DNA from 2 places in the Holdemania filiformis genome. Region 1 is predicted to be linked to the other one. Evidence: a T-box and tRNA genes for the amino acid it is inferred to sense, from the RefSeq annotation. Region 1 holds a T-box; the other holds one or more tRNA genes.
The links. A T-box is a leader RNA that pairs with one kind of tRNA and senses whether it is charged. The one in region 1 lies ahead of metG (methionine--tRNA ligase), so its partner is inferred to be a tRNA-Met.
Positions count from the first base shown of each region.

Region 1 (4,215 bases):
CTTTTCCATCATCCAGAATGAACATGACATTTTTAATATCGCTGATTTTTCCGGTGATGGTTTTTTCTTCCCCTTGCTTTGTCTCTGAAGTCGACGGAGATTCAGCAGCTCCGGGAGTAAGGCTCGGTGTTGGCTTGTCTTCCTTTGATTGACAAGCGGCTGTTCCCAACAGTAAACCTGCGGTTAAGATGATCATGACTATTTTTCTCATTACTTTATCCTCCATGCACCCTTTTAGGTGATTCCATAAGATTAGAAGGATTAGGGAATGAAAAAATTGAAGAGATTGGAAAATGTCATGAAGTTGTCATAGTTTTATTCGCTGTATTCGACAGGCTTCCAGCCTTTTTCCTCCATTAGTGTTTTTACCTCTGTCCAGGTCTTTCCGTTTATAACTAAACTCTTACCTGAATACCATTTATTATCATCTTGATTGTAAATAAGACTCGTATTCCAGTTTCCCCCTTGAATTGTGGAAGCATAGATAATCGTATTTTCTGGAACAGGATTGTTATAAGGGTTTTCCACATTTGGATCAGTCACATGTCTATAACAAATTTGTATTTTATAGTCACCTTTTGGCAAATTTGCTGCATTAACAATTCCATTATCCAAAGTCGGCCAAGAGCCTCCGTATATTTCATTTTTCATAAAATTTCGGATAGCGTCATTGTTCAAAACAGAATTTCCAGTTAACTCCCTAATAATATCACGATTAGTTTTCTTCTGTTCAGTCAAGAATTTCATGAATTCCAACATCGCGCTTTGAATACCTTTCGGCGTGTAATCAAGGTTTCCACTTGAAATGCTTCCATGTTTTGAGCATCTAATTAATGTCACAACGCCTTTAATTTCAATTGCGGTTAACTTTCCTCCCGACGCGCATTTCGGTGTGGAAATAAAATATTCATCATCTTTGTTCTTTAATAAATCCTCAATCGACACCGGCTCGCCTTTGATCTGGTAAGCATTGTACATTTCCATGACTTTCTGTCGGGTCTGCTGACACTGGACTTCAGCTGCCGTCGACGTAAAGCCTGTGAGTCTTGGGACCAATATGAGTAACAAAGCAACCAGTATCGCAACGACGACGATTAACTCGATTAATGTGAAACCGCGCTTCTTCTGTTTTCGCATAATTATACACTTCCCTCTTTGATAACCATTATATCATGCTTTAGCGATAGAGAACTAGTGAAACAATCGTAAGAAAAAAGCATTGACAGGCGAGATTAAGGCTTTACATCGGCAGTTTCTGTGACTATAATTAAGGGCGTAAAGGTAGAGAAAAGAAGAGTAGCTTCTCCATTTTCTGAATTAGAGAGCCTGGGCAGGTGAAAGCAGGACGGAAAACAGAAGCGAACATGGTCTTGGAACTGATTATCCGAACAGCGTAGGATAAGACGTGACTTCGCGTTAAGAAGCAAGCGCATATCGAGAAGATATGAAGTAAGGTGGTACCGCGCGAAATCAGCGTCCTTTCAAGGACGTTTTTTTATTATAAAAAAGGAGGAATTATCATGAGCGAAAAATATTACATTACAACGGCGATTGCCTATACGTCGGGCAAGCCGCACATCGGCAATACTTATGAAATTGTTCTCGCCGACAGTATCGCCCGGTATAAGAGAATGCTGGGATACGACGTTTTCTTTCAGACCGGAACGGATGAACACGGACAGAAGATCGAAGATAAAGCCAAAGCCGCAGGCGTAGCGCCGCAGCAGTTCGTCGATCAGGTCGCAGGGCAGATCAAGGAAATCTGGGATCTGATGAATACGTCCTATGATAAATTCATGCGGACAACCGATCCGGATCATGAGCGTCAGGTTCAGAAGATTTTTAAGAAGCTGTATGATCAGGGTGATATTTACAAATCAGAATACGAGGGCTGGTATTGCAAGCCTTGCGAATCATTCTTTACTGAAAGCCAGATCGTCGACGGGAAATGCCCGGATTGCGGCGCGCCAGTCGAAAAAGCGAAGGAAGAAGCTTATTTCTTCCGTATGAGCAAATATGCGGATCGCCTGCTGAAGCACATTGAAGAAAACCCGGAATTCATTCAGCCGGAATCCCGCAAGAACGAAATGATCAACAACTTCATCAAGCCGGGTTTACAGGATCTTTGCGTTTCCCGCACTTCCTTTACCTGGGGCGTACCGGTTGATTTTGATCCGAAGCATGTCGTGTATGTCTGGATCGACGCGCTGACCAACTACATCACCGGTCTGGGCTACGACTGCGACGGCAATCATGGCAAAAAGTTTAAGCACTACTGGCCGGCGGATGTCCATCTGATCGGTAAGGATATTCTGCGTTTCCACACGATCTACTGGCCGATTATGCTGATGGCGCTGGATCTGCCGCTGCCGAAGCAGGTGTTCGGTCATCCATGGCTGCTGGTGGGCGAGGGCAAGATGTCCAAGTCCAAGGGCAATGTAATTTATGCGGATGATCTGGTTCGTTACTTCGGCGTCGATGCCGTGCGCTACATCATGCTTCATGAAATGCCGTTTGCCCAGGATGGCACGGTCACCTATGAATTAATGATTGAGCGGATCAATTCCGATCTGGCGAATATCCTCGGCAATCTGGTCAACCGCACGCTGTCGATGACCAATAAGTATTTCGGCGGATTAGTCCATAACGCGAACGTCAGCGATCCGATTGATGACGAACTGATCGCCTTGGCTAAAGCAACGCCGGCGAATGTTCAGAAAAAGATGGACGAACTGCGGGTCGCAGACGCGATTGACGAAATTTTCGCTCTGCTGCGCCGAAGCAATAAATATATCGACGAAACGATGCCGTGGGCACTGGGCAAGGACGAAACGAAGAAAGACCGTCTGGCTACCGTTTTGTATAACCTGCTGGAAAGTATCCGGATAGCGGCGATTCTGCTGGAAAGTTATTTGCCGGAAACGTCGAAAGCCATTCTCGATCAGCTCAATACGCAGCAGCGCAGCTATGATTCCGTGCTGACTTTCGGGCAGCTGGAAGATGGTATTCATGTAACACCGAAGCCGCAGATTTTGTTTGCGCGGATCGATGAAAAGGAAATGCTGGAAAAGATCGAAGCGGAACAGCCGAAGAAGGCGCCGGTAAAACCAGCGGAGCCGGCGAAACCGCAGATCACGATCGATGACTTTGCAAAGATTGAAATGAAGGTCGGACAGGTTCTGTCCTGCGAAAAGCATCCGAAAGCGGACAAGCTGTTGGTGTCTCAGATTGATATCGGCGAAGAAAAGCCGCGGCAGATTGTCAGCGGCATCGCGGGCAGCTATAAGCCGGAACAGATGGTCGGCAAGAAAGTTGTCGTCATCACCAACTTAGCGCCGGCCAAGTTAAGAGGCGTCGAGTCGCAAGGCATGATTTTAGCCGGCATGGGCGAGAATCAGATCGAGGTGCTTTCCGTTGAAAAGCTGCCGGTCGGCAGCACGGTTCGCTAAGCCTCAGAAATTTCTGATTGAGAACAAAAAAGAAAGAAAACGCAGAATTAGAGGATTCTCTAACGCTGCGTTTTTTTGATGTTGATCGACGGTGCTCTCTTGGATTCTATTCCTTACTTAATGCTTTTGGCATCCATCTTTTTATATTGCGTGTAAGCCTGTTCGATGCGATCAAGCAGGGAATCCGTTGAATTGCTGAACCATCCTGTTGAATAAGCCTGATAGTTAAGGCGAAGCGTAGAATCGCCGTAGATTTCAAGATTCCAGGTCTGATTTCCATCGCTGAGAAGCAGCTTCCCTGTTCTTAAGGGAATATCATGAGCGGTTTTCTGTGAAAAGAAGAAAGTACGGGTAAAACGATCTTTGCCTTTGAGCTGTCAATGTGGTAAGCTATTAAAGCTAAAGACGCAAACCGTGCGCGGTTAAGCTTTATATCTTTGGTAGGTTGTGGGTTCTGTACGGTCGCCAAACTATAGCAGAACTCACTTTTTATCTAGTTTTTCTCGTATGCAGTCTTTTATAAATTCGTTCACATTAGCTGTATTTTGTAAAACCTCAATAATGTCTTGATCTTTGTTAATTGAAAGCCTGCATACTACACGCTTATAATGTTCTTTTTGGTATTGAGTAATATAAGCTCGCTGATCAAACTTCCCTTTTTTTTCTATTGTCTTCACCTCTTCCGTTTGATATAATAAGTGTAGCAAGGGAAACCTTGTAGGGCTTAGTCGCTTCTCGCCAGGTTAGCGGCTTTTTTTATATTCTA
Region 1 is NZ_QRUP01000024.1:59,368-63,582, forward strand. It holds gene DWY25_RS15235 (OB-fold nucleic acid binding domain-containing protein) at 1-211, opposite strand, end outside; gene DWY25_RS17890 (prepilin-type N-terminal cleavage/methylation domain-containing protein) at 316-1,137, opposite strand; T-box leader at 1,276-1,484, shown strand; gene metG (methionine--tRNA ligase) at 1,521-3,449, shown strand.

Region 2 (24,562 bases), on a different contig from region 1:
AGGGAATCCGAGCCGATCACCACTCGTCCGTCCGCATACGCCGGAATCAGCGGCTGAATCTGCGTCAGCCTGGAATGACCGCCGTTTTTTAACGGACTGAATGAAGCCTGCTGATCGGCGAACTTTTGAATGTTCTCCGGACGGGTGAAAAACTCTACGAAACGCAGCGCTTCTTCGCGATGCGGACTGTCAGCGTTGACGCTCAGCCGGGTGTCGGCATTGATTACCGCAAAGCCGCCGTCCTCCAGCAGAGGATAAGGGACGACAGAAAACGCAAAATCCGGGTTCTTCTGTGCCAGCCGCCCTGCGGCCCAGGCGCCGGTCAACAGAAACGGCGTCTGTCCGTTCGCAAAAAGCTCCAGATCGTCGGAGGTCTTCTGTGTCGTCAACGTTGCTTCCGGATCCAGATAGCCGTTGGCGATCATCGCTTCGACATACGCAAAACCCGGCCTCAGCTTTTCGCTTAAGGTTGTGAATCCCAGATTCACCTGTTCGAAGTAGTCCGCCTGCTGCCGGGTCTGATAGAGCGCTGCCAATCCGATACCGATCGCGACCGTCTTCAGGGATATATCGTTATTCGCGATCACCGGCGTGATTCCCTGACTGACAAAGTAATCGCAGACCGCTTCCCATTGAGCCAAGGTCTCCGGCACGTTTTGATGGTGTTTTTGCAGCAGATCGAGATTGCAGTAAAGACCAAACACGGAGACTGTCGTCGGCACCCAATAGATATGCTCTTGTTCCCGCATTTGACTCAACATTTCATCCGTATAGTTTTCAATGGTCGCCAGGCCGGAAAGATCGGCGAGCTGTCCTTGGGAGGCTAAGATCAGTTCAGTGTCATGATTGATCATAAACACATCGTCGCCCTTGCCGTTAGCCATGCGTTTGAGCAGCGCCTCATAATACGCCGAGCCTTTAAGACTTTCGTAAGCGACGCGGATATCCGGATTTTCCAGCATGAACTGCGAAATGATTTCTTCGATCACCTGCACGTTTTCCGGTTCGTATTTATTGCCGAAGTAGGTCAGCGATACCCTCGATTCTTCATTGGAAGGCAGAATGACGACCGGATTGGCAGGCCCTGCGCAGCCTGTAATGATGAATAAGACAAGAGCCCAGACGCCCAACGAATGTCCTTTGTTTTTTCGCCGCATCGTTTCCCCATCTCCCTTTTAGCTGCTTTCTGATTTCAAATCAGACCAGGCAGCGTATTCTTTTTCTGATATGATCTAAATTTAATCAGAAATGAACTGTCAAAAATACTAAATTTCTGATTCTCACAGCCTGATTTTCCCTATTAGTGAGTCTCCAATCTTTCCGGTATTTCGTCAATTCCGATTTTGTCTTTTTTAGCATACCATAAAGGGACTTTGATCAACAGAGTTCACAATTTAGGAACATAACGGAAGATGGCTTGGAAAACAAGAGAAAACCGACATCGGTCAACGCTAAAAAAAAGAAGCCGGGGAATTCAATTTGAATTTCCGTGCTTCTTCAAAAAACGATTTTCCCTATGATCTCTGCACAGATTTTATGAATCAACTGATCGCGGCTCCTGCGCTCCCCCGCGATTCTTATCCGCCTTGTCAATTCATAAAAGCTTACGCTTCGACCGGACTGTCGTCCTCCGCCGTAGTTTCCAGCAGCTGGGCTGACTGAGCCGGATCGAGCTTGTCGACCGCCTTCAGCTTGCGCTGAATCATCCGCGTGCGCGTACCGACGAGCTTATCGAGTTCTTTATTCGCCTGATCCAGCCGCTGCTGGGTCATCGCCAGTACGTCGTGGAACTTATCGAATTCTGTTTTCACCGCGCCCAGGATCGTCCAGACCTCGCTGCTGCGCTTCTGGATCGCCAGCGTTCTGAAGCCCATCTGCAGACTGTTGAGCAGCGCTGCCATCGTGCTTGGTCCGGCGATGTTGATGCGGTAATCCCGCTGCAGCGTTTCGACTAAGCCGCGGTTGACGACTTCGGCGTACAGGCCTTCAAACGGCAGAAACAAAATCGCGAAATCGGTTGTGTAGGGCGGTTCGATATATTTATCGTGAATATCCTTGGCAAAGGAACGGATTCGCTGCGACAGCACGTTGACAGCCTGCGTCACGGCTTCCTGACTGCCGGAATCGTAGGCATCCTGCAGGTTGGAATAGGCGTCAGCCGGGAATTTGGAGTCGATCGGCAGCCATACCGGCTGATCGTCCTCCCCCGGCAGCTTGATCGCAAACTCGACGACGTTCTTGCTTCCCGGCACCGTCGCGACGTTGGTTGCGTATTGTTCCGGCGATAGAATTTCTTCCAGGATCGCGCCCAGCTGGATTTCCCCGACGATGCCGCGGGTCTTGACGTTGGACAGCACTTTTTTCAAATCGCCGACGCCGACAGCCAGCGTCTGCATTTCGCCCAATCCCTTATAGACTTGTTCCAAACGATCGTTAACGAGCTGGAACGACTGTGTCATCTTGTCCTCCAGCGTCTTCTGCAGCTTTTCATCAACAGTCTGGCGCATTTCATCCAGCTTCCGGTTATTGTCCTGCTGGATCGCAGCCAGTTGTTTTTCAATCGTCTGACGCATGTTTTCCAGTTTCTGCTCGTTCCCCGTTTCAAAGGTTTTCAAGCGGTTTTCCAACACGCTGAACTGATTGGCCATCGCCGTGTTGAGCGTATTCTGCTTTTCCGACAGCGACTGGCTGATCTCGGAGAATTTCCGGCTCTGCAGCTCGGAGATTTGTTGCTGATTGGAGCTTAACAGCGCGCTTAAAGACTGCAGCATTTCGCGCTGGGCTGCCTGCTGCTGCAAAACGCTGTGATTCATGGCGTCGAGCTTCTGGCTTTCCGCCTGAAATGCGGTCTGTTGATTAGCGCTCAGCATTTCGCCGACTAACCGCACGGCGTTCTGCGCCCCGTCGACAATTTCCTGCCGGCTCTGCCGGTCCTGTTCCGCCAGCGTCGTCTGCAGCGCGCTCAGCTTTTTATCGAAATCCTGCGCTTCAAGTCTGGCCAGCCGCCGGTTGACGGCCATCATCTGAAACAGACAAAACAACGCGGCGCCGGCGGTGATTGCCGTCAGTATTAAAATTCCTGTTTCCATTCGTTTGTCCCCCGCTTTCTCATGCCAACAGCCGGTCAAGGCCGGCTGTCCGGTGTTCTTCATTATACAGGAAAAACGGCTTGAACACCACTGCGCTGCAGCGACTTTCAAGCCGTTAAAATCAAAACCTGTCTTTCAATCCAACGATACGGATCTCTGATATTCTTCCAACTTTATTTCTGACAATGCTGATTCATCCAGCCGGTGATCTCACGCAGCCGCTTAAAGCGGTGCAGTGGTTTGCCGCTGCGGGACAGCTCGTGGTTTTCCCCCTTAAACAAGCAGGCGCGGGCTTCGACGTTCAGCACCTTAAAGGCCGTAAACATTTCCATCGCCTGCGATACGGCGCAGGTATAGTCCTCAAAGGAATGAATAAACAACGTCGGCGTCGTGCAGAAATCCGCGTATTTCAAAGGCGAGTGATCCCACATTTTTTCCATGTGATTCCAAGGTTTGCCGCCGTCATGCAGATCGTCGTCATAGCTGATCCCGGAGGTTCCGTAATCGCTGATCCAGTTGGAGATGCTGCGCTGGCTGGCGGCCGCGGCGAAGCGGTGCGTATGCGTAATGATCCAGTTGGTCATGTAGCCGCCATAGCTGCCCCCGGTGACGCCCAGCCGCAGCGGATCGATCTGCGGGTTCTGTGCCAGAATGTGATCCGTAAATTCCATGATATCTTCATAATCGATCGTTCCATATTTCAGGCGCAGATCCGCAAAGGCGTCGCCATAGCCGTCGGATCCGCGATGGTTGCAGAAGAAGACATAATAGCCCGCGCTTGCCCAGACCTGCATTTCGTGGATCAACAGTTCGCCATACGTCGTGCGCGGACCGCCGTGAATGTCCAGGATTGCCGGATATTTCTGATCCGGCTGCCAACCGACAGGTTTGATCAGCCAGCCGTCGATCGTCTGACCCGCGGAATTGACAAAGCCGGCGTACTCAACAGGCTGAACAGCCTTGTTTTGGAGGTCTTGTTCGCTGATCTGCGTGCGCCCCCTCAGCGTTCCCGATTCGTCAGCCGTATAGACTTCCTGCAGCCGGCCCGGTTCCATTGCGCAGAACACATATCCGGATTCCGTCAGATCAAAACCACTGACGGCGCCGTTGAACGCGACTGCTTTTTCCAAACGGTCTCCCTGCAGCCGCATCAGTTCCGTGCGATACCCGATCGTGGATGTAAAATAAAGCACATCATCTTTCATCATGAACGTTTTTCCTGATCCATAGCGGACGTCGCTGTTGACACAGCTGCCGATGGAATATTCGTAATCCAGTACCTTGCAGACTTCCCCGTTCGCAACATCGCAGCGGTAGAAATCACAGCTCGTACCGTTGCCATAGGCCTGCATATCGGTTGCCATCAACATCAGCACGTCGTTTTCCGCGGCGATCGCGCCGATCCGCAGTTCTCCCTGCGGCACAAGCGTGCGTGAGGTGTGCGTTTCAAGATCATAACAGACCAGCTCCGATGTTTTCGGCTGCACATCCCGCCAGTTCTTTCCCGTATAGAATATCCGCTGACCGCTGACGATCACCCGGCCGCAATCATAGCCCTCCGGCGTGATCCGCTGATGCTGACCTGTGCGTTTGTTCCAGAGCAGGCAGCCGCAGCGGTCTGAATCGATAAATCCGGCGCCGTTGGCAACAAACGGGACTTCATGCAGAATCACATAATCCTGCGCGTCGTCCAGTTCTTCCTTGGACGTCGTCTGGGGATCTAAAGTATATAAATTTTCCTGAATCTTCAAAACCACCCAATTGCTGTCCGCCACCGGCGTCATCTGCAGGACGGCGTAGGGAACTTCAAACGCTTTCCGGGCTTCGCCCTGGTTCAGCGATAGCCGGTAATAAACGGTTTTCTGTTCATACGGTTCCGGTTTATCCTGCGGCTTGCGCTCCGCCGCGAACAGCACCGTGTTGTCATCCTCAAAGCAGAATGACGAAACCTTGCCGTCGCTGATCAACGGCTTCAGCTGCATCGTCGCCGGCTCCAGTTCCATCAAATTGGTGCGGTAGCCGTTTTCCGCCTTGTCCATCTGCGTTTGCAAGCACAGGATATGCGTTTTGGAGGCCGCCAGGCTGTGTACGAAATGGTAGTCGGTCAAGTCTTGAATTTGTATTCTTTCCATGTTGTTTCCCACCTTACTATGAATTGGTTACAGGATACCGCACTTTCCCTCCGCCGGCAAGTCCTTTCCGGCGTTTTTCCGCCAGGTGTTCAGCACGGCATCAAATTCGGTTTCATCCAGACGGGCGGAGGATCGGGCGACAACCCGGGCGGCCATCGCGTTAGCCAGATCCACTGCCTCGACTAACGGCCAGCCCAGCTTCAGTCCCGCCAGCACCGTTCCGGCATGGCAATCGCCGGCGCCGATCGTATCGACAACCTTTGCCGCGACGCCCGGAAGTTCCTGGACATTGCCCTCTGCTGAACAGCACACCGCGCCCTGTTCGCCCCGGGTGATGATCACAGCCTGACCAAACCGATCATGCAGCGTTCTCGCGGCTTCTTCAATCGCTCCAGTCCTGCTTAGCCAGCAGGCTTCCGCTTCATTCAAATGCAGGACCGGCCGGCACGCTTCCATTTGCTGCCAGTGCAACGCATCTAAATGCATCAGCCGTGCGCCCGGGGCGAAAAAAACCTGCGGTCCGGGATGATCGCGCAGCCATTTCAACATGGCCTGTCCGCTCGGCTCCTCCAGTTCAATTCCGCAAACATACACATAGTCCAGCTGCGCCGGATCGAGGTCTGCCAGCCATTCTTCACAGAAGCCATATTCCGCGCCATGGGTTGATAAAAACGTGCGCTCGCCGCTGTCCTCCACCAAACACAGGCAGCAGCCGTTATCCTGACCTTTCACCCGCACCGCCGGCGACAGTCCTTCTTCCCTCAAAAGTTTCTCGGTCAGCTGGCCGAAAACACCGTCGCCCGTCGGCGAACAGTGAAACAGCGGCAGCTGGAACAGCCGCAGCATCCGCGCCGCATTATAGGAACAACCGCCCAGCGCCATCGTCATGGAACGCGTATTGATATCCTCCTGGGTTACCGGCAGATGCGGCACCCGGACGATCATATCGATCACCGTGGAGCCCAGAATCAAGGTTGTTTTCATTTTCCTTCCCCTTTCATTGATCCGTTGATTTTATCATACCACGCCCATTCGCAAAATGGACGGCAATCTCACCGAATTAAAAAGGGAAGCGTTGAAAACATAAATCAAGAATTCAACATGAATCAATAGAATACACAGCTGTTTTTTCCCTGGCGCTTGGCCTGATACATCGCCGCGTCGGCTTTCAAAAATAATTGACGGTACGTCGTTCCCTGCGCAGGAAAGAAGGCGCAGCCGATGCTGCAGGAAATTCCTGTCAGGGCAGCCGAAGGCTGATGCAGATGCTGCAGCTTCTGACGAATCTGTTCCAGACGGGCGCCAGCCTGTTCGCCAGTTCCCGCTTCCTGCAGTAAAACGACAAATTCATCGCCGCCGATCCGGCCGACTAAATCCTCCGGCGCAAACAGCTCGCGGATTTCAGCCGCGGTTTGCCGCAGCGCTTCATCGCCGCAGTCATGTCCATAGGCGTCGTTGATCTGTTTGAAATTATCAATATCCATCACAGCCAGCGTCATGCGTTTCCCCTCCGGAGCGCAGCGCAGTGTTTCCTCGATTAGCTGCTGAATCTTAAAACGATTATATAATCCCGTCAGGCAGTCCTGGTGCGCCAGCCGCCGCAGCCAATGAAGCTCGCGCCGCTGCTGATCGATATCACTTACCAGGCCAAGCACCTTCACCGGCTGACCCTGCGCATCCTTTTCAGCCGTTAGTTCCAGCTTATACCAGCGAAAGTCTTTCCCACCGCAACGCAGGCTGAGCTCAATGGGCGGGACCGGCTTTCCCTGCCGCAGCTGGCTCCGGATTTCCGCGATCTGCGCACCGGAGAGTGAGTGCTGCCGGCGTGCCTGATCCTGAAACAGATTGGAAAGCGCAGGCTGAAAATGAAAATGCGCGAACCAGTTCTCCGACACCCGCAGCGTATCCTGACAAAGATCCCATTCCAGCCAGAATTTCTGCGTCTGCGTTAAAAGCAGCTCCAAGTCAGAGCTGCGGCCGGATGGGGCTGCGCTTTCCGTTTTCACTGCCGCTTCCAGCAGCGTCAGATGAACGAGCTGACCTAAAAGCACGTCGATCACAAGCACATACCGCAGCGGCTTTCCCGCGCACTGCACAGTTCCCCGCTGCAGCATCAGCTGACCGGAAAGCATCTGGATCCGGGGTTCGCCGAGCGTTGTCAGCCGCGGCTGTTCCCACAGCCACCGCGCGGCAGCTTCCCGGCCATAGATTTCGATCTCCCCGCTCACAACAGCCGCTTCCGGCCGCAGCCGGTGCGCGAGCTCCGTCCGCTTTCCCGCCTGGATCAGACGCGTTAAATCTTCTAAAAAACAAACGTTTCCCTTCATCAAAATTCCACCTCTTATCAGATTTATTGTAGTGGCTGATTGCGACGAAGGTTGTCAAACTTTGTCAAGTGAAGAAAGCCGTTGGCGGATCTGTGCCTTGCGGAAGTGGAAATTTTTTTGGAAAAAACATCAGATTCTATGTTTTTTCACGACTGTTCTGGGAAATCAAGGCTGTTTTAAGCGACCGTCAGGAATCTGTAATAAATTGTTAAGCTGCCGTTCATTTCCCCAACGGCTTCGTATGTTATAGTAAGATCAAGAATAAAAGAGCGTTTGGCGCTTATGCTGAAAATAAAAGGAGGGAATCCCCAATGCAAAAAAACCTGACTGTACTCTACAAGTTAGCCGCAATCCTGATCGTGATCGCCTCTGTCTTCTATTTCTCTTCCGGCGCGCTCAACCAAACGCCGAATTTAAACACTCCGAATATGCCGCTGTCGCAAATTCTAATTCCAAACTAACGTTGCGATTCTCTGAAAACGCCGAAGTTGAAAGTCCTCCCTGCTTTCAGTTCTCCGGCGTTTTTTGTTTTTATTCTATGTCAAGGAAGAATGGAATCCGCGGCCTCCGGTTTGAGCTCCAGGCGGCGATTAGGATAATCCAGGCGCCAGCTGCACCCTGCCAGCACGTCCGCGCCCAACAAACCGGCGACCGCCTGATTTCGCACGGGATATAACGACTTATTGATCACGGGAACATGGCTGAGGATAATTTCGGCTGTTCCGATCCGCAGAAGAAGCCGCGCGAGCCGTTTGGCCGGAATCTGCGTCGTTCCATCAACGCCCGTCAGCGTTTCCAATTCCAGCGGCAGTGATTCTGGCAATCTTGAATAAAACAAGGACCCGCCGGTCGTGCTGGTATTGCCGCTGTCAAACCCCCAGCATAAAATCTCGCCGTTCGTTTCCGCCTGCACCACAGGCATAGAATCCCAGCCTGACAATTCATGAACCGTGCTTTTTTCCGGAAGCGACGGCTTTCCCGACAGCCGCTGACTTTTTTCATCCCATTGCCAACAGCCGAACTGAAGAACGTCCCACCCCAGCAGTCCGTCGATTTGCGCGGGATGTCCAGTTTCCAGCTCAAAGACAAAACAGGCGTCCGGCAGCACCATCCACACCTGTTCCGTCACCGTCAGTGCGCCGATCTGCACGGTTTCCGCCAGCCACTTCTCGGCCTGAATCCGTCCCAGACCACTCCCGCCGCCCACAATCTGTTCATGCAGCGGCCGCAGCCCTGCCGCTTCCGCAACCGATCTGCGCACAGCGCTGCATGAAGCGCCGGTATCAAATAAAACAACGGCCGGCTGCCCTTGAAGCTGAATCGGAATCGGGAACACGTTGGGCAGACCCCGGTCAATCCGGGGCAACGGTTGTTCCGCCTCCATCCATGTTAATTTCATCACTCGTCCTTCTCCTTTCAACTTCCTGCTTTCAGTATAACAGGAAAACCTATCCCTGCCGCACCCAATCCCGGATTTTCTATTGCAGAAAGAAAACGCGGACAATTCCATAAAAAAGGATTGACTTGGAGTGAACTTCAGGCGTTACAATAAAGTCACGAGGAAACTGATGCCTAGACGGTTTCCAAAGTAAGGAGGTCCATTCCATGGAAAAATCAAAAGTTTATTTTACCAAGATCATCACGCCGGAAAAAATGATCGAGATGGAGGAAATTCTCGGCCGCGAGCTGAAAGGCAAAGTCGCGGTAAAGCTGCACAGCGGCGAAGTCGGCAATCAGAACTTCCTGCGCCCTGAATTTATGAAACCTGTCATTGAAAAGGTAAACGGTACGGTCGTTGAATGCAACACTGCTTATGAAGGTCAGCGTAATACGACGGAAGCGCATTGGCATACGATGGAAAAGCACGGCTGGTCTAAACTGTTTCCCGTCGATATTCTTGATGAAGACGGCGATCTGGAGCTGCCGGTTGAAGGCGGAAAGGTAATCCAGAAAAACTTTGTCGGCGATCATCTGAAAAATTATGATTCCATGTTGGTGCTGACGCACTTTAAAGGACATCCGATGGGCGGCTACGGCGGCGCGTTGAAAAACATCTCGATCGGTCTGGCGTCCAGCTATGGCAAAGCTTACATCCATGGCGCCGGAGTCGCGGAGAACATGTGGTCCGCGGATCATGATCAGTTCCTGGAATCGATGGCCGACGCTGCGAAATCCATTCTCGACTATGAGAAAGAAAACATTGTCTTCATCAACGTAATGTGCAACATGTCGGTCGACTGCGACTGCTGCGCGAAAGCGGAAGATCCGAAGGTCAGAGATATCGGTATCCTGTCCTCGCTGGATCCGGTCGCATTGGATCAGGCCTGCATCGATCTGGTCTATCAGTGCGAAGATCCAGGGAAAAAAGATTTGATCGAACGGATTGAATCCCGCCACGGCATCCATACGATTGAGGCCGCTGCCGCATTGGGGATCGGTTCGCGGGAATATGAACTGATCGATGTCGATTCCCTTACAAAATAAACGAACTCAACTCTAAAAAAAGAGGAATTCAGCGGCGGGCGCCCCTTGATTAATCAAGCGTCCTGTCCAAATTCCTCTTTTTTTCATTGATCCGCGTACTCCTTCATCACCTGATTCCAGCGCAATACCGAGTCGACCGAGGTTTCCAGCCAATAAAGAAACCGGGTGCCGGGCAGCCGCGGCTCCCGCGTCCGCATTGCCTGGACTAACGGCGCTCCATCCGCCGCGTTATGCCACAAGTCGACGAAGATCGTGTCTACTTCGCCGGGTTTCAGGCGGTCCACTGCCGCGAAGGCATCGTCATGGATAATTTTCAATTTTTCCGGCTGTTCCCACTGCGGCAGAATCCACTGCGTAAACCATTGGATGACCGCGGCTTCCTTCTCTACGACGATTATCTGTTCGACATTGTCCTTGCGTGAAAGATGATAGGCGAAATAGCCTAAACCCAAGCCGCAGACCAGCACCCTTCCCTGGGCTTGTTTCAGCAGCGGGCGCATTGTGTTGATCTCGCTGGGAATTACGCTCATCCACTCAACGCCATTTTCATATACACAGGGATAGCGGTATTCCGTATTGAAATAGCCCAGCTGCGGGCACTCCACTCCGGTTTCATCCACCCGGTAGTCGTCATAGATCAGGATTTCAAACGGCTGATAGCTTTCCCAGCGCACCGTCCAGCCGCCCTGGGCCGTATCCGGAAAATGGATGTTGCGCAGATAAGCGTCGGCTTCATATTCAGCTGCGGACAAACAACGGAATCCCGGCTTGAAATATTGGTCGGCCAGACGGCGGTGCAGCGGATTTTCATCCAGTTCCAGACCCGCAATAATACAAAACAGAGTGTAGACGGCGTCCGTTTCTGATAATCCGCAGCTATGGCACAGAGATTCAACCATCTCCCGTTCAATCGCGCAGGCGTTTTCCCGCAGATAATCCGCAGCGATCTGCGTCATTGCGGAGTTAAGTTCCAATCTTTGTTTCAGCTGTTCCTTTGTCATTGAAGTTCCTCCTGAATTGCCGTGGGGTTTGTTTCGAGATCAGAGATAAGATCTGCCGCCTTCAGAGCGTAGATTTCGCACTGAGTGACGGCGGGATCACATTGACTTTGCCAATCTGACCGCATTGGGTTTATGGGATCGAGGGATCGCAGGAAACAGGAAATCGGGCGGAGTCTCATCCTCGCTTCCCCTAAGCCGGCGCCGGCTGCCGACAGGGTCCGCCAGACAACGCAGATCGAGAGAATCCCGGGATTGAAAACCGGTGAGGATCTCCCTCCGCAATCCGCGGACGAAAACGGCTTGGGCGCCTGGATCCGCGTAACTTTGATTCGCCGGGCTCCGCCTGAATCCTTCCCCCCCCCCTGAATGTCGTCCAATCCCTCCGTTTACTATACAAAAAAACCTGTCAGCGACAGGGTTTTTAATAAGTGGTGGTTCCAGCCGGGATTGAACCGGCGACACATGGATTTTCAGTCCATTGCTCTACCAACTGAGCTACAGAACCATTGGTTGCGGGGGAAGGATTTGAACCAACGACCTCCGGGTTATGAGCCCGACGAGCTACCAGACTGCTCTACCCCGCGATAACTAAGTATAAAATTTTCAATGGCGGAGGAACTGGGATTCGAACCCAGGCGCCGGTTTCCCGACCTACCGGTTTTCAAGACCGGACCCTTCAACCACTTGGGTATTCCTCCAGAATGACTTGGTGGACCCTGTAGGACTCGAACCTACGACCAGCCGGTTATGAGCCGGCAGCTCTGACCAACTGAGCTAAGGGTCCGCAGATCCTAAACAATCAAATGGTAGCGAGGGTGGGACTCGAACCCACGACCTTCCGGGTATGAACCGAACGCTCTAGCCAACTAAGCTACCTCGCCAAAAATTTAAATCATGGTCGGGATGACAGGATTCGAACCTGCGACCCCTTGATCCCAAATCAAGTGCACTACCAAGCTGTGCTACATCCCGAAATATAAGTTCCCGAAGGGAACTGTTTTTTTAATAAAATGGCGCGCCCAGTAGGAATCGAACCCGCAACCTTTTGATCCGTAGTCAAACGCTCTATCCAGTTGAGCTATGGGCGCGTATCTCGTTGTTCTTATCAACAACGCTTTGTTATTATAACAGAGTTCGTGTCGATTTGCAACAACTTTTTTTATTTTTTCACAGCTTGATTTTTAGGATTGGTGGGGATGACGGGACTCGAACCCGTACGATGTTTCCATCACCGGATTTTAAGTCCGATGCGTCTACCGATTCCGCCACATCCCCAATTTTATGGAGGTACCTGCCAGATTTGAACTGGCGATCACAGAGTTGCAGTCTATTGCCTTACCACTTGGCTAAGGTACCATTTCGCTGTGCTTTATTATTATATATGAACTCCTATTAAAATGCAAGGCTAAAATGAAACGAATTTCAGCGGACTTTCAAAACAAAAAAGGCGCCGATTTCAACGCCTTTTCCGTTCTGTTTCACTCTGAGCCGTCAGACTTTTAACTGTTTTTGACTTTAATCCACAGATCCGCTAATTTCTTTTTCAGGATCTCGTTATGCTTGAATACTTCATCCTTGGCATACCCGACACGCGGCAGATAAGCCGGATTTCCATCATATTCCCCGCCCGTGGCGCTCATTTCCTCCAGTACGTTCTTGTTGCTGGAAGCGTAGCCGACCGTACTGGAATTATCATAGGAAGCGTCGTCAGTCAGAATGTAATTGATGAATTCATTGGCCAGCTTCGGGCATTTGGCGTTCGCCGGGATGACCATCGCGTCGCTCCACAGGTTTGTGCCTTCTTCCGGCAGCCAGTAAGCCATATCCTCATTTTCCGACAAAATGTAAGCCGCGTCGCCGCTGTAAACGACGGCGATATCCTTTTCGCCGGTGACCATGCCGTCGATGACTTCATCTGTCACATAGGAAGGATCGACCTTCTTATCCATGTCCAGCAGCCATTCATAAGCTGCCTGAATCTCGTCTTCATTTTCTGTATTCATCGAATACCCCAGCGCCTTAAACGCCATCATGAACGAATCCCGCTCGGAGTCATAGACGAACACATGTCCCTTGTATTTCTCATTGCGCAGCACGTCGAAGCCCTGCGATTCCACATCTGCCGGATCGACGTTGTTCTTGTTGTAGACAATTCCGACCATGCCCCAGAAATACGGCGCGGAATAGGTATTATCCGGATCGTAGGACAACCCCTTGACGCCGTCGGCCAGGTTCGCCAGATTCGGAATCATCGACTTATCCAGCGGCTGAAGCATATTTTCGTCGATCATCCGCTCGATCATGTAATCGGAAGGCACCAGCACGTCGTACTGACTGCCGCCCAGCAGCTTCGTATACATTTCCTCGTTGGAGGCAAACATCGAGTAATTGATTTTGACATTGTACTGTCTTTCAAAATTGGACAGGACGTTTTCCCCGACGTATTCGCCCCAGTTGTAGACATTCAGCGTGCTGCAGCCATAGACCTCCTGCGGATCGATATCGCTCTTGCCGCCGCCCCCGCAGCCGCCAAGCGAAACGACCAACAGGCCGCACAAACCCAGTTTAACCCAGTTTTTCATTTTTCTTCAATTTCCTTTCTTTCACCAGCGGAATGACGTTGACCAGAATCAGAACAACGGTGATCATCACCACAATGATCGTGGACAGCGCGTTGATGCTCGGATTGATTCGTTTATACATCGAATAGACGTAAATCGAGATGTTGTTAATGCCAGGACCGGTCGTGAAGAACGAGATGACGAAGTCATCAAACGACATCGTGAAGGCGATCAAAGCGCCGGAAACGATCCCCGGCATGATCTCCGGAACGATCACCTTGATCAGAGCCTGCCATGGCGTCGCGCCCAGATCCAGCGCGGCTTCCGGCAGGTTGGGATCCATCTGGCGGAGCTTGGGCATGATGCTGAGCATGACGTAGGGGATACAGAACGCGATATGCGCCAACAACAGCGTCATGAAGCCGGTTTTAATGTTTAACGAGGTGAACAGAAGCATTAAGCCGATCGCTGTGACGATTTCCGGATTCATCATCGGCAGATTGTTGATCTGCAGCGTGAGGTCCTTCACGATCCGCTTGGATTTAGACAAACCGATGGCCGCGATCGTGCCGACAATCGTAGAAACCACCGTCGCGATCACTGCGATGACCACGGTGTAATAGATCGACTCCATAATCGTGCGGTTGGCAAACATCTTTTCATACCACTGCAATGAGAAGCCGGTGAATTTGCTTAACGACTTACTGTCGTTGAAGGAGAAGACGATGACATAGAGAATCGGCAGATAGAAGAACGCGAGAACCAGCACCAGATAAAACCGGGAGAACAGGGATTTCAATTTTTTCATGCGCGGGTTTCCCCCTTGTTCTCATAGTCAACCTTCTTGGTGATGAACATCGAGATCATGATGATCACCGCCATGATCAGCGAAATCGCCGAACCGAAGTTCCAATCGCCGGTGGAAATAAAGTAGTTCTCGATCAGGTTGCCGACCAGGACGTAATCGCCGCCGCCCAGAAGCTTCGGAATAAAGAAGCTCGATACCGCCGGCAGAAAGACGAGCGTAATGCCGGAGATGACGCCCGGCATCGACAGCGGCAGCGTAACGCGCAGGAAGGTCTGCACCTTGTTGGCGCCCAGATCCTCCGCTGCGGTTAACAGGCTTTGATCCATTTTAGTCAGCGACGTATAGATCTGTAAAATCATAAAGGGAATAAAGTTATAAACCATGCCGACAAACACCTTGAATTCGCTGCTGACCGGAAAGTTCAGCAGGATGCCGCGCCAGGCGTACGTTCTGACCAGCATGTTGATCCACATCGGCAGCGTGATCAGCAGCACCATGACCGATTTGCGGTTGCCGTCGAGCTTGGCGATGAAATACGCCGCCGGATAGCCTAACAGCACGCAGATGACCGTTGTGATCAGCGCGATCTTTAACGACCGCCACAGCACGTTGGGAAAAATACTGTCGGAGAAAAAGCGGGCGAAGTTATCGAGCGTAAACTGCAGCGTCAGCACGGAGTTGCCCTGCTTGGTGAACGCGTACAGCACGATCAGAAGCATCGGCGCCAGAATCATGATCGCGATCCATACCAGATATGGATACAGCATGCGCGCAAAGGATTTCATAGCGGCTTACACTCCCATCTTGGACATGACGTGAATGTCCTCCGGCGCGAATTTGAGATCGACTTTCTTGCCTTCCTCCTGGAAATCCGTGGTGTGGATCTTGAAGATGCGGCCTTTGGTCGCAAAGGTAATGTCGAAGTCGCCTTCCGCAATCGTTTCCGGATCGAAATCGTATTTCACTTCGCTGATCTCGATCGGACTGTCGTCCTCCAGATCCCAGGCCTCGGCGCTGGCCCACATTTTCAAATCGGTGTTCAGCGCGACGCTCTCTTTGATTTCATCCGGTGTTTTATAGAAGTCAAAAGCGGTAATACCGATGTTATGCTTGTTGTCCTCGACGTACTTCGGCTCGACGACGCTGATTTTAATCGTGATCGAAGTGCCTTTGGAGGTACCGAAGGTCGCCGGATAGGTGCCGGGCTGCGGCTTGATATCATATTCGACGGTAGACAGGGAAATAAATTCATCTTCCTCGTCCCAGGCCTGCGCGTTGGCGCGGGCGATGACGTCGGCGTCGGTCATCTCCGCGACGTCCTCCAGGTCCATCGTGAAGTCGTTGGCGGAAATTTTTTCGTTAGCTTCCGGATTTACTTTGTCATGATTAGCCAGAACGTGCATCTTGACCGTTTTCGCGGTCCCCGACACGGTCTGAACCATGATTTCATAATGAACCCCCTTGAACAGCAGCGATTTAACCTCGCCGTTGAGGATTCCCTGGCCGCGCGGCACGATGTCGATGTCTTCCGGACGGATCACGATATCGACGTTTTCATTCTTTTTAAAGCCGAAGTCCACGCAGTCATAGATCTTATCGTCGAACATGACGCGGTAGTCTTCCTTCATAACGCCGTCGATGATATTCGATTCCCCGATAAAGCGGGCGACGTATTCGTTTTCCGGCTCGTTGTAGATTTCTTCCGGGGTGCCGATCTGCTGGATTTCGCCATCCTTCATGACGACGATCTTATCAGACATCGTCAGGGCTTCTTCCTGATCGTGCGTGACGAAGATAAACGTGATGCCGACTTCCTTCTGAATTTTTTTCAGCTCATGCTGCATTTCCTTGCGCAGTTTGAGGTCCAGCGCGCCTAACGGTTCGTCCAAAAGCAGAACCTCCGGCTCGTTGACCAACGCGCGGGCTATCGCGACGCGCTGCTGCTGACCGCCGGAAAGCAGGGTGACGTTGCGTTTTTCAAAGCCTTCCAGGCCAACTAAGGAAAGCATCCGCATAACCTTCTGTTCGATGACATCCTTGGACTGCTTCTTGATTTTCAAGCCGAACGCGATGTTTTCATACACGTTCATGTGCGGAAACAACGCATACTTCTGGAACACGGTGTTGATCTCCCGTTTATAGGGCGGGACCTGGCTGATATCCTGACCGTCGAAGATAATCTTGCCTTCCGTCGGTTCCAGAAATCCGCCTAAAATTCTGAGCAGCGTCGTCTTGCCGCAGCCCGATGGACCGAGCAGCGTGACAAACTCATTTTCATAGATATCCAGATTGACGCCCTTCAAGACGATCTGGCCGTCAAATTCCTTCACGATATTCTTAAACTGAATTAGTTTTTTCATTCGTAAATCCCCTTTCTCATTGGATCTAAAAGATCGGCGGCGTGCAGATCCACAGCACGCGGGCCGGCTGGGCCGAATCATTTTTCAGACAGTGGCTAAACGATCCCTTGACATAAAATGTCTGCCCTTTTTTAACGATATAGACCTTTCCTGTGTCCAGATTGACCAGTTTGATCCGACCGGACAGCACGTAGCCGAATTCCTCCCCTTCGTGAACAGCGACTTCATGCGACTGGCCCTGCGGCGGCAGTTCCAGCAAAATCGGCTCCATTTCGTTTTTCTGGGCATTGGGCACGATCCAGTGGATCGTACAGTCCTCACGTTCATCGACGAAGTAGTCGTCGTCGGTAAAGACCAGCTTTTCCTCGGTTTCTTCCTGGAAAAACTTCGCCAGCGTCGTCCCCAGCGCTTCGACGATATCCTGCAGCGTCGCGATCGAAGGCGAGGTCAGATTCCGTTCCAGCTGCGACAGGAACCCCTTGGTTAATTCGCAGCGGCTGGCCAGTTCTTCCAGCGTCAGGTTGTTCTTCGTCCGCAGCTGTTTGATCCGATATCCGATATCCATCCAACCCCTCCTTTTCCGCTCCTATGTTTAGTAACACTAAACTTCTCGGAAGCATTTAATAAACACAGATATTATTATACATACGCGCCTGTAAAATTCAATAGTTTTAAACAAAAAGATTACTGCCGTTAAACTTTTTTTCAGGATTCAGGTCAGCGCGGACCTGCGGCGGCTAAGTTCATCAGCGGAGCGAGGATGGACAGCGGCTGGATTCTGACGGATTGTCTATTCTCAGCGTTCTGCTTTCTAAGAAACTTTGTCCTTCAATCCATTCCGGAATGCGCGGCTGCGTTCTCCTTTGCCAGCGCTTCCCGCCCGGGATCAGATGCTTCCGATTCTGCTTTACCCTCACGAATGGCCGCCGCTGATCTTGCCCTGTTTTCCAGTTCTTTGCCTGTATCCAGTTTTCCCCGATCTGTCCGCTTCATCCCCGCTCTCGCCGATCGGCCGAGAATAAAAAAAACCGGATACATAGGGTACCCGGCCTTGTGAAACAATCTGAGAATTAATTGTACCGCAACAGACGATTTACAGCAAACCGTCGATCATGTTTTCCAACATGTTTTTCGGCTGGAAGCCAACGCTCTGCTTCACAGCTTTTCCGCCTTTGAACGCGATCAACGTCGGAATTGACATGACGCCGTAGCGCTGCGCCAGATCCTGCGACTGATCGACATTCACCTTCACGATGTCCAGCTTGCCTTCATATTTCGCCGCGACTTCTTCCAGCACCGGCGCCAGCATTTTGCACGGCCCGCACCAATCGGCGAAGAAATCCACGAGCACCAGCCCGTCCTTCGCTGTTATTTCATCAAATTCCTGCGTATTTACAATTTTCATATTCTTCATCCTCCTGTTCAGTAATCTAAGTATATCACAGTTTTTTCCTTTGCATACCGAAATGCTCACGGCTGAAGGCGGGGAGATCACCGGTCAAAGTTCTTATTTATGGCAAAAAACAAAACAGCCCGAAGGCTGTTTTGAGACTAGGCTATATCCGCTCGGAATGGCTTAGAGCTTGCTTGCCGCGCCGCGGTCGACGATGACCGTAACATCCGGATGGTTCTGCAGGACGCTGGCCGGGCATTCTTCCGTAACCGGACCCTTGATCATGGCATAGACGGCATCCGCCTTGTTTTTGCCATTGGCAACCAACAGGATTTTCTTGGCTTTCATGATCGTCGCGATGCCCATGGTGATCGCTTCGGTCGGAACTTCCTCGCCTAACGGATCGAAGAAACGCGCGTTATCCTGACGTGTCTTTTCCTTCAGAACGACGGTGTGCGTCAGCGTATCAAACGATGTACCTGGTTCGTTGAAACCGATATGGCCGTTAGCACCGATGCCTAACAGCTGGATGTCGACTTCAAAGTTCTTCATCGCTTCTTCATACTTTTCGCATTCCGCCTGAATGTTGTCGCTGTCGCCGACTGGAACGTGAACATTCGCATCAGGAATGTCTAAGCCGTTGAACAGGTTTTCATGCATGAAGGTCCAGTAAGTCTGGCTGTGATCGCGCTTCAGGCCGATGTATTCATCCAGGTTGAAGGTGACGACATTCTTATAGGACGTCCCGTTTTCCTTGTGATCCTTGATCATATTCTGGTACAGACCGATCGGGCTGGAGCCTGTCGCCAGACCCAGAACCGGATTGGACTTGGATGTGATGACTTCCTTCATGACTTCAAAAGCTTTTTCGCTCAGTTCGTCATAGTTTTCCGTCACAATAATTTTGAACATTTGAAATTCCTCCCTTTTTCATCTATAACAATAGCACGAAACCGGTGTAAACTCAACGTTTCGAGCCGTTGTTGCCAAAATTAAAATTACGCGATTTCGATCGTGTACGAAGTCGTGAAGCTGCCGTTTTCCTTCAGCTGGATCGTGCCCTCGCGTTCTTCAAACGGAACGTGGACTTCCTCGAAATCACCATGCCCGTGCCAAGGTTCAATGCACAGGTAAGGAGCGTTCTGCTTGGTCCAGAAGGCCAGCCAGCGATAACCGGCAACGCTGACTTTAACACTGTTTTTGCCATTGGTCAGGGTGACATACGGTGAGCGCAGATGCTCGAACAAAAGCGTCGGAATGTTGTTGAACGTCGCATAGTCCAGAGCGATTTCCCGTTCCTCATTTAAGCTCAGCGACGCGTTGGAACTGGAGGTCGTCTGCGTTTCCGGGCAGGCGAAAACGAGTTTATAATCTTCGAAGCGCTCGCCTGAAGCCATCGGACAGTTAAACGCCGGATGCAGGCCGAAGGAGAACGGCATCATCCGTGGCGAATGATTGTCAATCCGGTAGGTGATCGTCAGCTTCCGGCCGGACAGCTGATAGGTCACCGTGAGTTTGAATTCAAACGGATACTGCGCGCGGGTTTCCTCATTATCGCTTAACGATAAAACGATCGTATCTTCACTCACGCTTTCAACGGTGAATTCGCTGTGGCGGGCAAAGCCATGGTTGCCCATCTTGTAGGTCTTCCCGTCGATCTGGTAGTCCTTGGTCCAGGTGCTGCCGACCATAGGGAACAGGATCGGATTGCGGCCGGCCCAGAACTGCGGATCGCCCTGCCACATGTGTTCGATATTCTTTTCTTTGTCATAAAAGCTGGTGATTTCCGCCGCCAGCGTTTTTACTTCCACCACGGCGACTTCATTTTCAATTCTCGGCATGATTTTCCTCCTCGATCAATCCAAAATGCAGACAGGCTTTGTAGACGCCATCGCGATCGATATCGTCGCTCACATAATCGGCGGCCTGCTTCGCTTCGTCGCAGCCATTGCCCATCGCGATTCCCAGACCTGCCCGGCGAATCATTTCCACGTCGTTGTAGCCGTCGCCAAAGGCCACGGTTTGGGATTCGTCAAAACCCCAATGCGCCGCCAGTTCAAGCATTCCGCTGGCCTTGTTCGCATCCGCCGCGGTGACTTCGTTGGCGAAATGCATGACCATAAGATGCGAATTGTGCAGCAGCGGCCGGATCGCATCGACATGCTGGGCATCCCGGGTGTAAAAAATGATGTTGACTAACGGCTGATGCTTCCACAATGTCTGGCCGGGACGCATCTTATACAGGAAATAGAACAGATCGCTGATTTCCTGGGTGTAGTGCAGGTCATGGCTGTTTTCGCCATGCACGCCGCTGTAGCGCACGACTAAGTTGTTGCGGCGGCAATAATCGATCACCCGTTCGGCATCGCCTTCGTCAATGATTTTCGAAGCGATGATTTTCCCATGATCCATGATAATCCCGCCCTGAGCGCAGACAACGCCGTCCAGCAGATCCGTCAGCTTCGGCGGCAAATTAACTAATTCCTCCACTGCCCGGCTTGTGCACAGCGCGATCTGACTGCCGTTTTGCTTCAGTTTTTCCAAAGCGGTATAAGCGGAAGCGGGAACGTCGTGAAGGGTATGGGAGAACAGGGTGTGATCGATATCAAAAAAGACGGCGCGGGCTTTACTCATGCAGCATCGCCTCGCCCAGCACCCAGGTTTGGGCTACGCTGTAATCGTCGTTGAGCACGCATAAATCGGCGTCGAAGCCGGTTTCGATCAAGCCTTTGCGGGCAAAGCCCATGCGCTTGGCCGGATTGATCGTCGCGGCGTTGATCGCCGTTGCCAGCGGCAGCTTCATCATTTCGATCAGATTGCCGACCATCACATTCATGCGGTTGGAGCTGCCTGCCAGCTTGCCGTTAGGCAGCCGCCCGCAGCCGTCCTCGCCGACCGTCACGTCGCGGCCCTTCATGTGATAAAAGCCAGGTTTCAAGCCTTTAATCGATACGGAATCAGTGACCAGGATGAGTTTATCCTTGCCCTTGACGCGGCCCAGCACGCTGGCGACGGCCGGATGCACATGCACGCCGTCGGCGATCAGCTCGGCATAAATGTCCTCAAAGAACATTGCGGCTCCGGCGGTTCCCGGTTCCCGGTGATGCAGACCGAGCATGCCGTTAAACGTATGCGTGAAGCTGTCTGCCCCGTCTTCGATCGCTTTGGCGCATTCGTCGAATTTCGCTCCGGTATGCCCCATCGCCACCTTGACGCCCTGGGAAACACAATAGCGGATCAGCGCGTGATCGTCATCTTTTTCCGGCGCGATGCAGATCATCTTGATCTTGCCTTCAGCCGCCTTCTGATAGCGGTCAAACTGGTCGACGTCGGGTTTCTGAATTAAGTAAGGATTATGCGCGCCCTTGAATTCATGGGAAATCTGCGGACCTTCGACATGGATGCCCTGGATTTTTGCACCGCGGTGATCCTCGTCCATGATCGTGCTGATGAGCGCGAAGGATTCCAGCAGATTGCTTTCCGGAGCGGTCGAGGTCGTCGCTAAAAAGCTGGTGACGCCGTCCTGCGGCAGATATTCGATCCAGTTCAGCAGACCTTCGCGGGTTGCGTAGTTGCAGTCCAGCCCGTTGTAGCCGTGGCAGTGAATGTCGATCAGCCCCGGCAGGATCCGCTTGTCGCCGTAATCCACGTCAGCTTTCTGAGCGTCATAGGATTCGATAGCCGTGATCTTTCCGTTGTCAAAAACAAGCTGAGCCGGAACGAATTGTTCGTTCAGCCAGACGCGAGTGCTTTGTATTCTCATCTTAATTCCCTCTTTTCTCTGGGTGTTTCTCTTTGTTTGCCGTTGCCGAATTGAATGGGGATTCCCATGGCCGCAAAGCCTGGGCGGCGCATAATCACGGCCGCCGATCTGCGGTGTTTGCGGAAAGAACAGACCGCTGGAAATCCTGTTTTTCTTTAAGATTCCTCGCGGCATCTGTATTTTTCCTTAGTTCTGACGGCCAACTACAAAGAAAAACCTGAAAGGTTCAGGTTTTTACAGCATTTCTTTTCCGAGGCAGTATGTCTGAACCACGTCGTAATCGCGGTTGAGAACAACCAGGTCGGCGTCGTAGCCCGCCATGATCTTGCCCTTGCGGTCATCCATGTTCAACAGACGAGCCGGGTTCAGGGAAACCATGTTGACAGCCCAGTCAAACGGCAGCAGCGCCTTTTCAACCAGGTTCTGCAGACCACGGTTAAACTTCAAGGTACCGCCGGCCAGCGTGTCAGTACCGTGCAGATAAGCGGAGCCGTTTTCACGGATATCGATCTGATTGCCGCCCAGCTCATAGTAGCCTGGCTCGCAGCCCTTTGCGCACAGCGCATCGTCGATCATGACGGCATAATCGCGGCCCTTTGCGGTAACGTAAGCGTTGACCGCTGCCCAGTTGACATGGTTGCCGTCGCAGATGATTTCGCCATAGGTGTCGCGGCAGCGCATTGCGGCGCCAACCAGGTTCGGCGTGCGGTGATGCAGCCCGTTCATTCCGTTAAAGACGTGCGTCATGGAGTTTGCGCCGTTGGCGATGCCCATCAGCGCGTCTTCATAGGTCGCGCCGGAATGACCAATCGAAACGCAGACGCCATGGCTGGAGGCGTAGCGTGTTAAAGCCCAGTCCGGATCCATTTCCGTTGCCAGTGTGATGACTTTGATCATGCCCTTGGCGGCTTCCTGATATTTCTTGAACTGCTCAACATTCGGTGTGACGATGAACTGTTCCGGCTGCGCGCCCTTGTTTTTTGCGTTCAGGTACGGGCCTTCAAAATGAATGCCGAGGATTTCCGCGCCTTCATAGCCTTCGTCAACAACTTCCGTGACATTGATCAACGCTTTGGTCAGCACTTCTTCGCTCTGCGTGACTGTGGTCGGCAGGAAACCGGTGATGCCTTCCTTCGGCAGTCCGGCAGCCCAGGTCCGCAGCCCTTCATGATTGGCGTCGTTCGTATCAAAACCCAGACCTCCGTGGCAATGGATATCGATCATGCCCGGCAGGATCCGGTCCTCGCCGTAGTCCTTATCGACCGGCTTGGTTCCATATGGGTAAATTCCTGTGATCTTCGCGTCTTCGATCTCCAGCTGCGCTTCGATGAACGTACTGGAAACCCAGACCTGCTTACTTTGAATAATCATCTTTTAGTCCTCCCTTGATGTTCTTATTATATCCCCTTTGAAAATTGAATTCAACAATTGCACCCCGCAAAGATGGCTTTTTTATTCATTGATAAGAGTATGTTTTGTGATAATAATTTCATGAATGAAAGCGGTTCGGCTGCGGCCTGGAAACGAATCGGAAAAAGAACGAAGAACATGGACGGGTTTGCGCAGCTTCCTTGTCTTAGACGAGCGGAATTCTCATGAGAAAAGTCGGAACCCGGACTATTGTCTGGAATTTTAGATCCCCCGCGTTGGCAGCCATTCAGCTTTGGAGCAGTTTTGAAAGTGTGCGGCTAAAGGTTTGGCAGAGATCGCCGGCGTTTAGCACCGGACAAGCCTAACGAAAAGCAAAAAACGCCGCAGAGATCAACCGGCGTTCGTTGAAACAAATAGCGTTGGATTACCCGTGAAGCAAAACGATTGGGATCATCCCTTGCGCTTGTTCGCAGGTGAGGATGAACCCTGAGATGATTTTCTGCGTTGATCAAAGCGCTTGTCCTGAGCTGCGTGTTTTTTTCCTGCAGCAGATTCCTCACGCCCTTTTCCCGACTTTTGCGGGCGGCTTTCTGACTTGGTATTTCCGCTGCCGCTCCCCTTTCGTTTGCCCTCTTCTTTAACGTGCCGGTCAGTCTTCCGGCCAGCACCTGCCGCAGGCTTTCCCCAGGGAACTGGCGGAATCAGACAATCGCGGCCATAGCCGATCAGATCGGTCCGTCCGGCACGGGTCAGCGCTTCATGCACAAGTTTATAATTCCGCGGGGCGTTGAATTGCATCAACGCTCGCTGCAGCTGTTTTTCATGTGGATCCCGGGCGACGTAGACCGGTTTCATCGTCATCGGATCCAGCCCCGTCCAGTACATCGTCGTGGAAATCGTTGCCGGAGTCGGATAGAAATCCTGCACCTGCTGCGGAATGTGATTGATCGACTTGAGATAACAGGCCAGCTCGATCGCGTCGTTCAGATCACAGCCGGGATGCGAGCTCATCAGGTAAGGAACGAGGAATTGATTCATTCCATATTCCTTGTTCAACGCCAGATACTTCTCCCTGAATTTTTCATACAGAGCGTGATTGCATTTGCCCATTGTATCCAGCACCTTGTCGCTGACATGTTCCGGCGCTACCTTCAGCTGACCGGAGATGTGATACTGCACCAGTTCGCGGAAAAAGGTATCGTCTTGATCATACATCAGATAATCGTACCGCACGCCCGAGCGCACAAACACCTTTTTCACGCCCGGCAATACC
Region 2 is NZ_QRUP01000006.1:55,577-80,138, forward strand. It holds gene DWY25_RS06395 (ABC transporter substrate-binding protein) at 1-1,157, opposite strand, end outside; gene DWY25_RS06400 (DNA recombination protein RmuC) at 1,605-3,089, opposite strand; gene DWY25_RS06405 (alpha/beta hydrolase family protein) at 3,263-5,221, opposite strand; gene DWY25_RS06410 (carbohydrate kinase family protein) at 5,249-6,205, opposite strand; gene DWY25_RS06415 (GGDEF domain-containing protein) at 6,328-7,548, opposite strand; gene DWY25_RS17715 (hypothetical protein) at 7,860-8,009, shown strand; gene DWY25_RS06420 (retropepsin-like aspartic protease) at 8,090-8,947, opposite strand; gene DWY25_RS06425 (DUF362 domain-containing protein) at 9,154-10,032, shown strand; gene DWY25_RS06430 (polyamine aminopropyltransferase) at 10,116-11,033, opposite strand; tRNA gene DWY25_RS06440 (tRNA-Phe) at 11,463-11,538, opposite strand; tRNA gene DWY25_RS06445 (tRNA-Met) at 11,541-11,617, opposite strand; tRNA gene DWY25_RS06450 (tRNA-Ser) at 11,641-11,731, opposite strand; tRNA gene DWY25_RS06455 (tRNA-Ile) at 11,741-11,817, opposite strand; tRNA gene DWY25_RS06460 (tRNA-Met) at 11,838-11,914, opposite strand; tRNA gene DWY25_RS06465 (tRNA-Pro) at 11,929-12,005, opposite strand; tRNA gene DWY25_RS06470 (tRNA-Arg) at 12,045-12,121, opposite strand; tRNA gene DWY25_RS06475 (tRNA-Leu) at 12,222-12,308, opposite strand; tRNA gene DWY25_RS06480 (tRNA-Cys) at 12,316-12,389, opposite strand; gene DWY25_RS06485 (ABC transporter substrate-binding protein) at 12,533-13,615, opposite strand; gene DWY25_RS06490 (ABC transporter permease) at 13,599-14,402, opposite strand; gene DWY25_RS06495 (ABC transporter permease) at 14,399-15,187, opposite strand; gene potA (spermidine/putrescine ABC transporter ATP-binding protein) at 15,194-16,762, opposite strand; gene DWY25_RS06505 (helix-turn-helix domain-containing protein) at 16,788-17,327, opposite strand; gene DWY25_RS17720 (hypothetical protein) at 17,591-17,755, opposite strand; gene trxA (thioredoxin) at 17,856-18,176, opposite strand; gene nagB (glucosamine-6-phosphate deaminase) at 18,339-19,067, opposite strand; gene DWY25_RS06520 (aldose 1-epimerase family protein) at 19,154-19,996, opposite strand; gene DWY25_RS06525 (Cof-type HAD-IIB family hydrolase) at 19,983-20,789, opposite strand; gene nagA (N-acetylglucosamine-6-phosphate deacetylase) at 20,782-21,918, opposite strand; gene nagA (N-acetylglucosamine-6-phosphate deacetylase) at 22,153-23,289, opposite strand; gene DWY25_RS06540 (YgiQ family radical SAM protein) at 23,740-24,562, opposite strand, start outside.
Region 2: it has a tRNA-Met gene. The T-box ahead of metG (methionine--tRNA ligase) is inferred to sense a tRNA for this amino acid. The anticodon was not compared.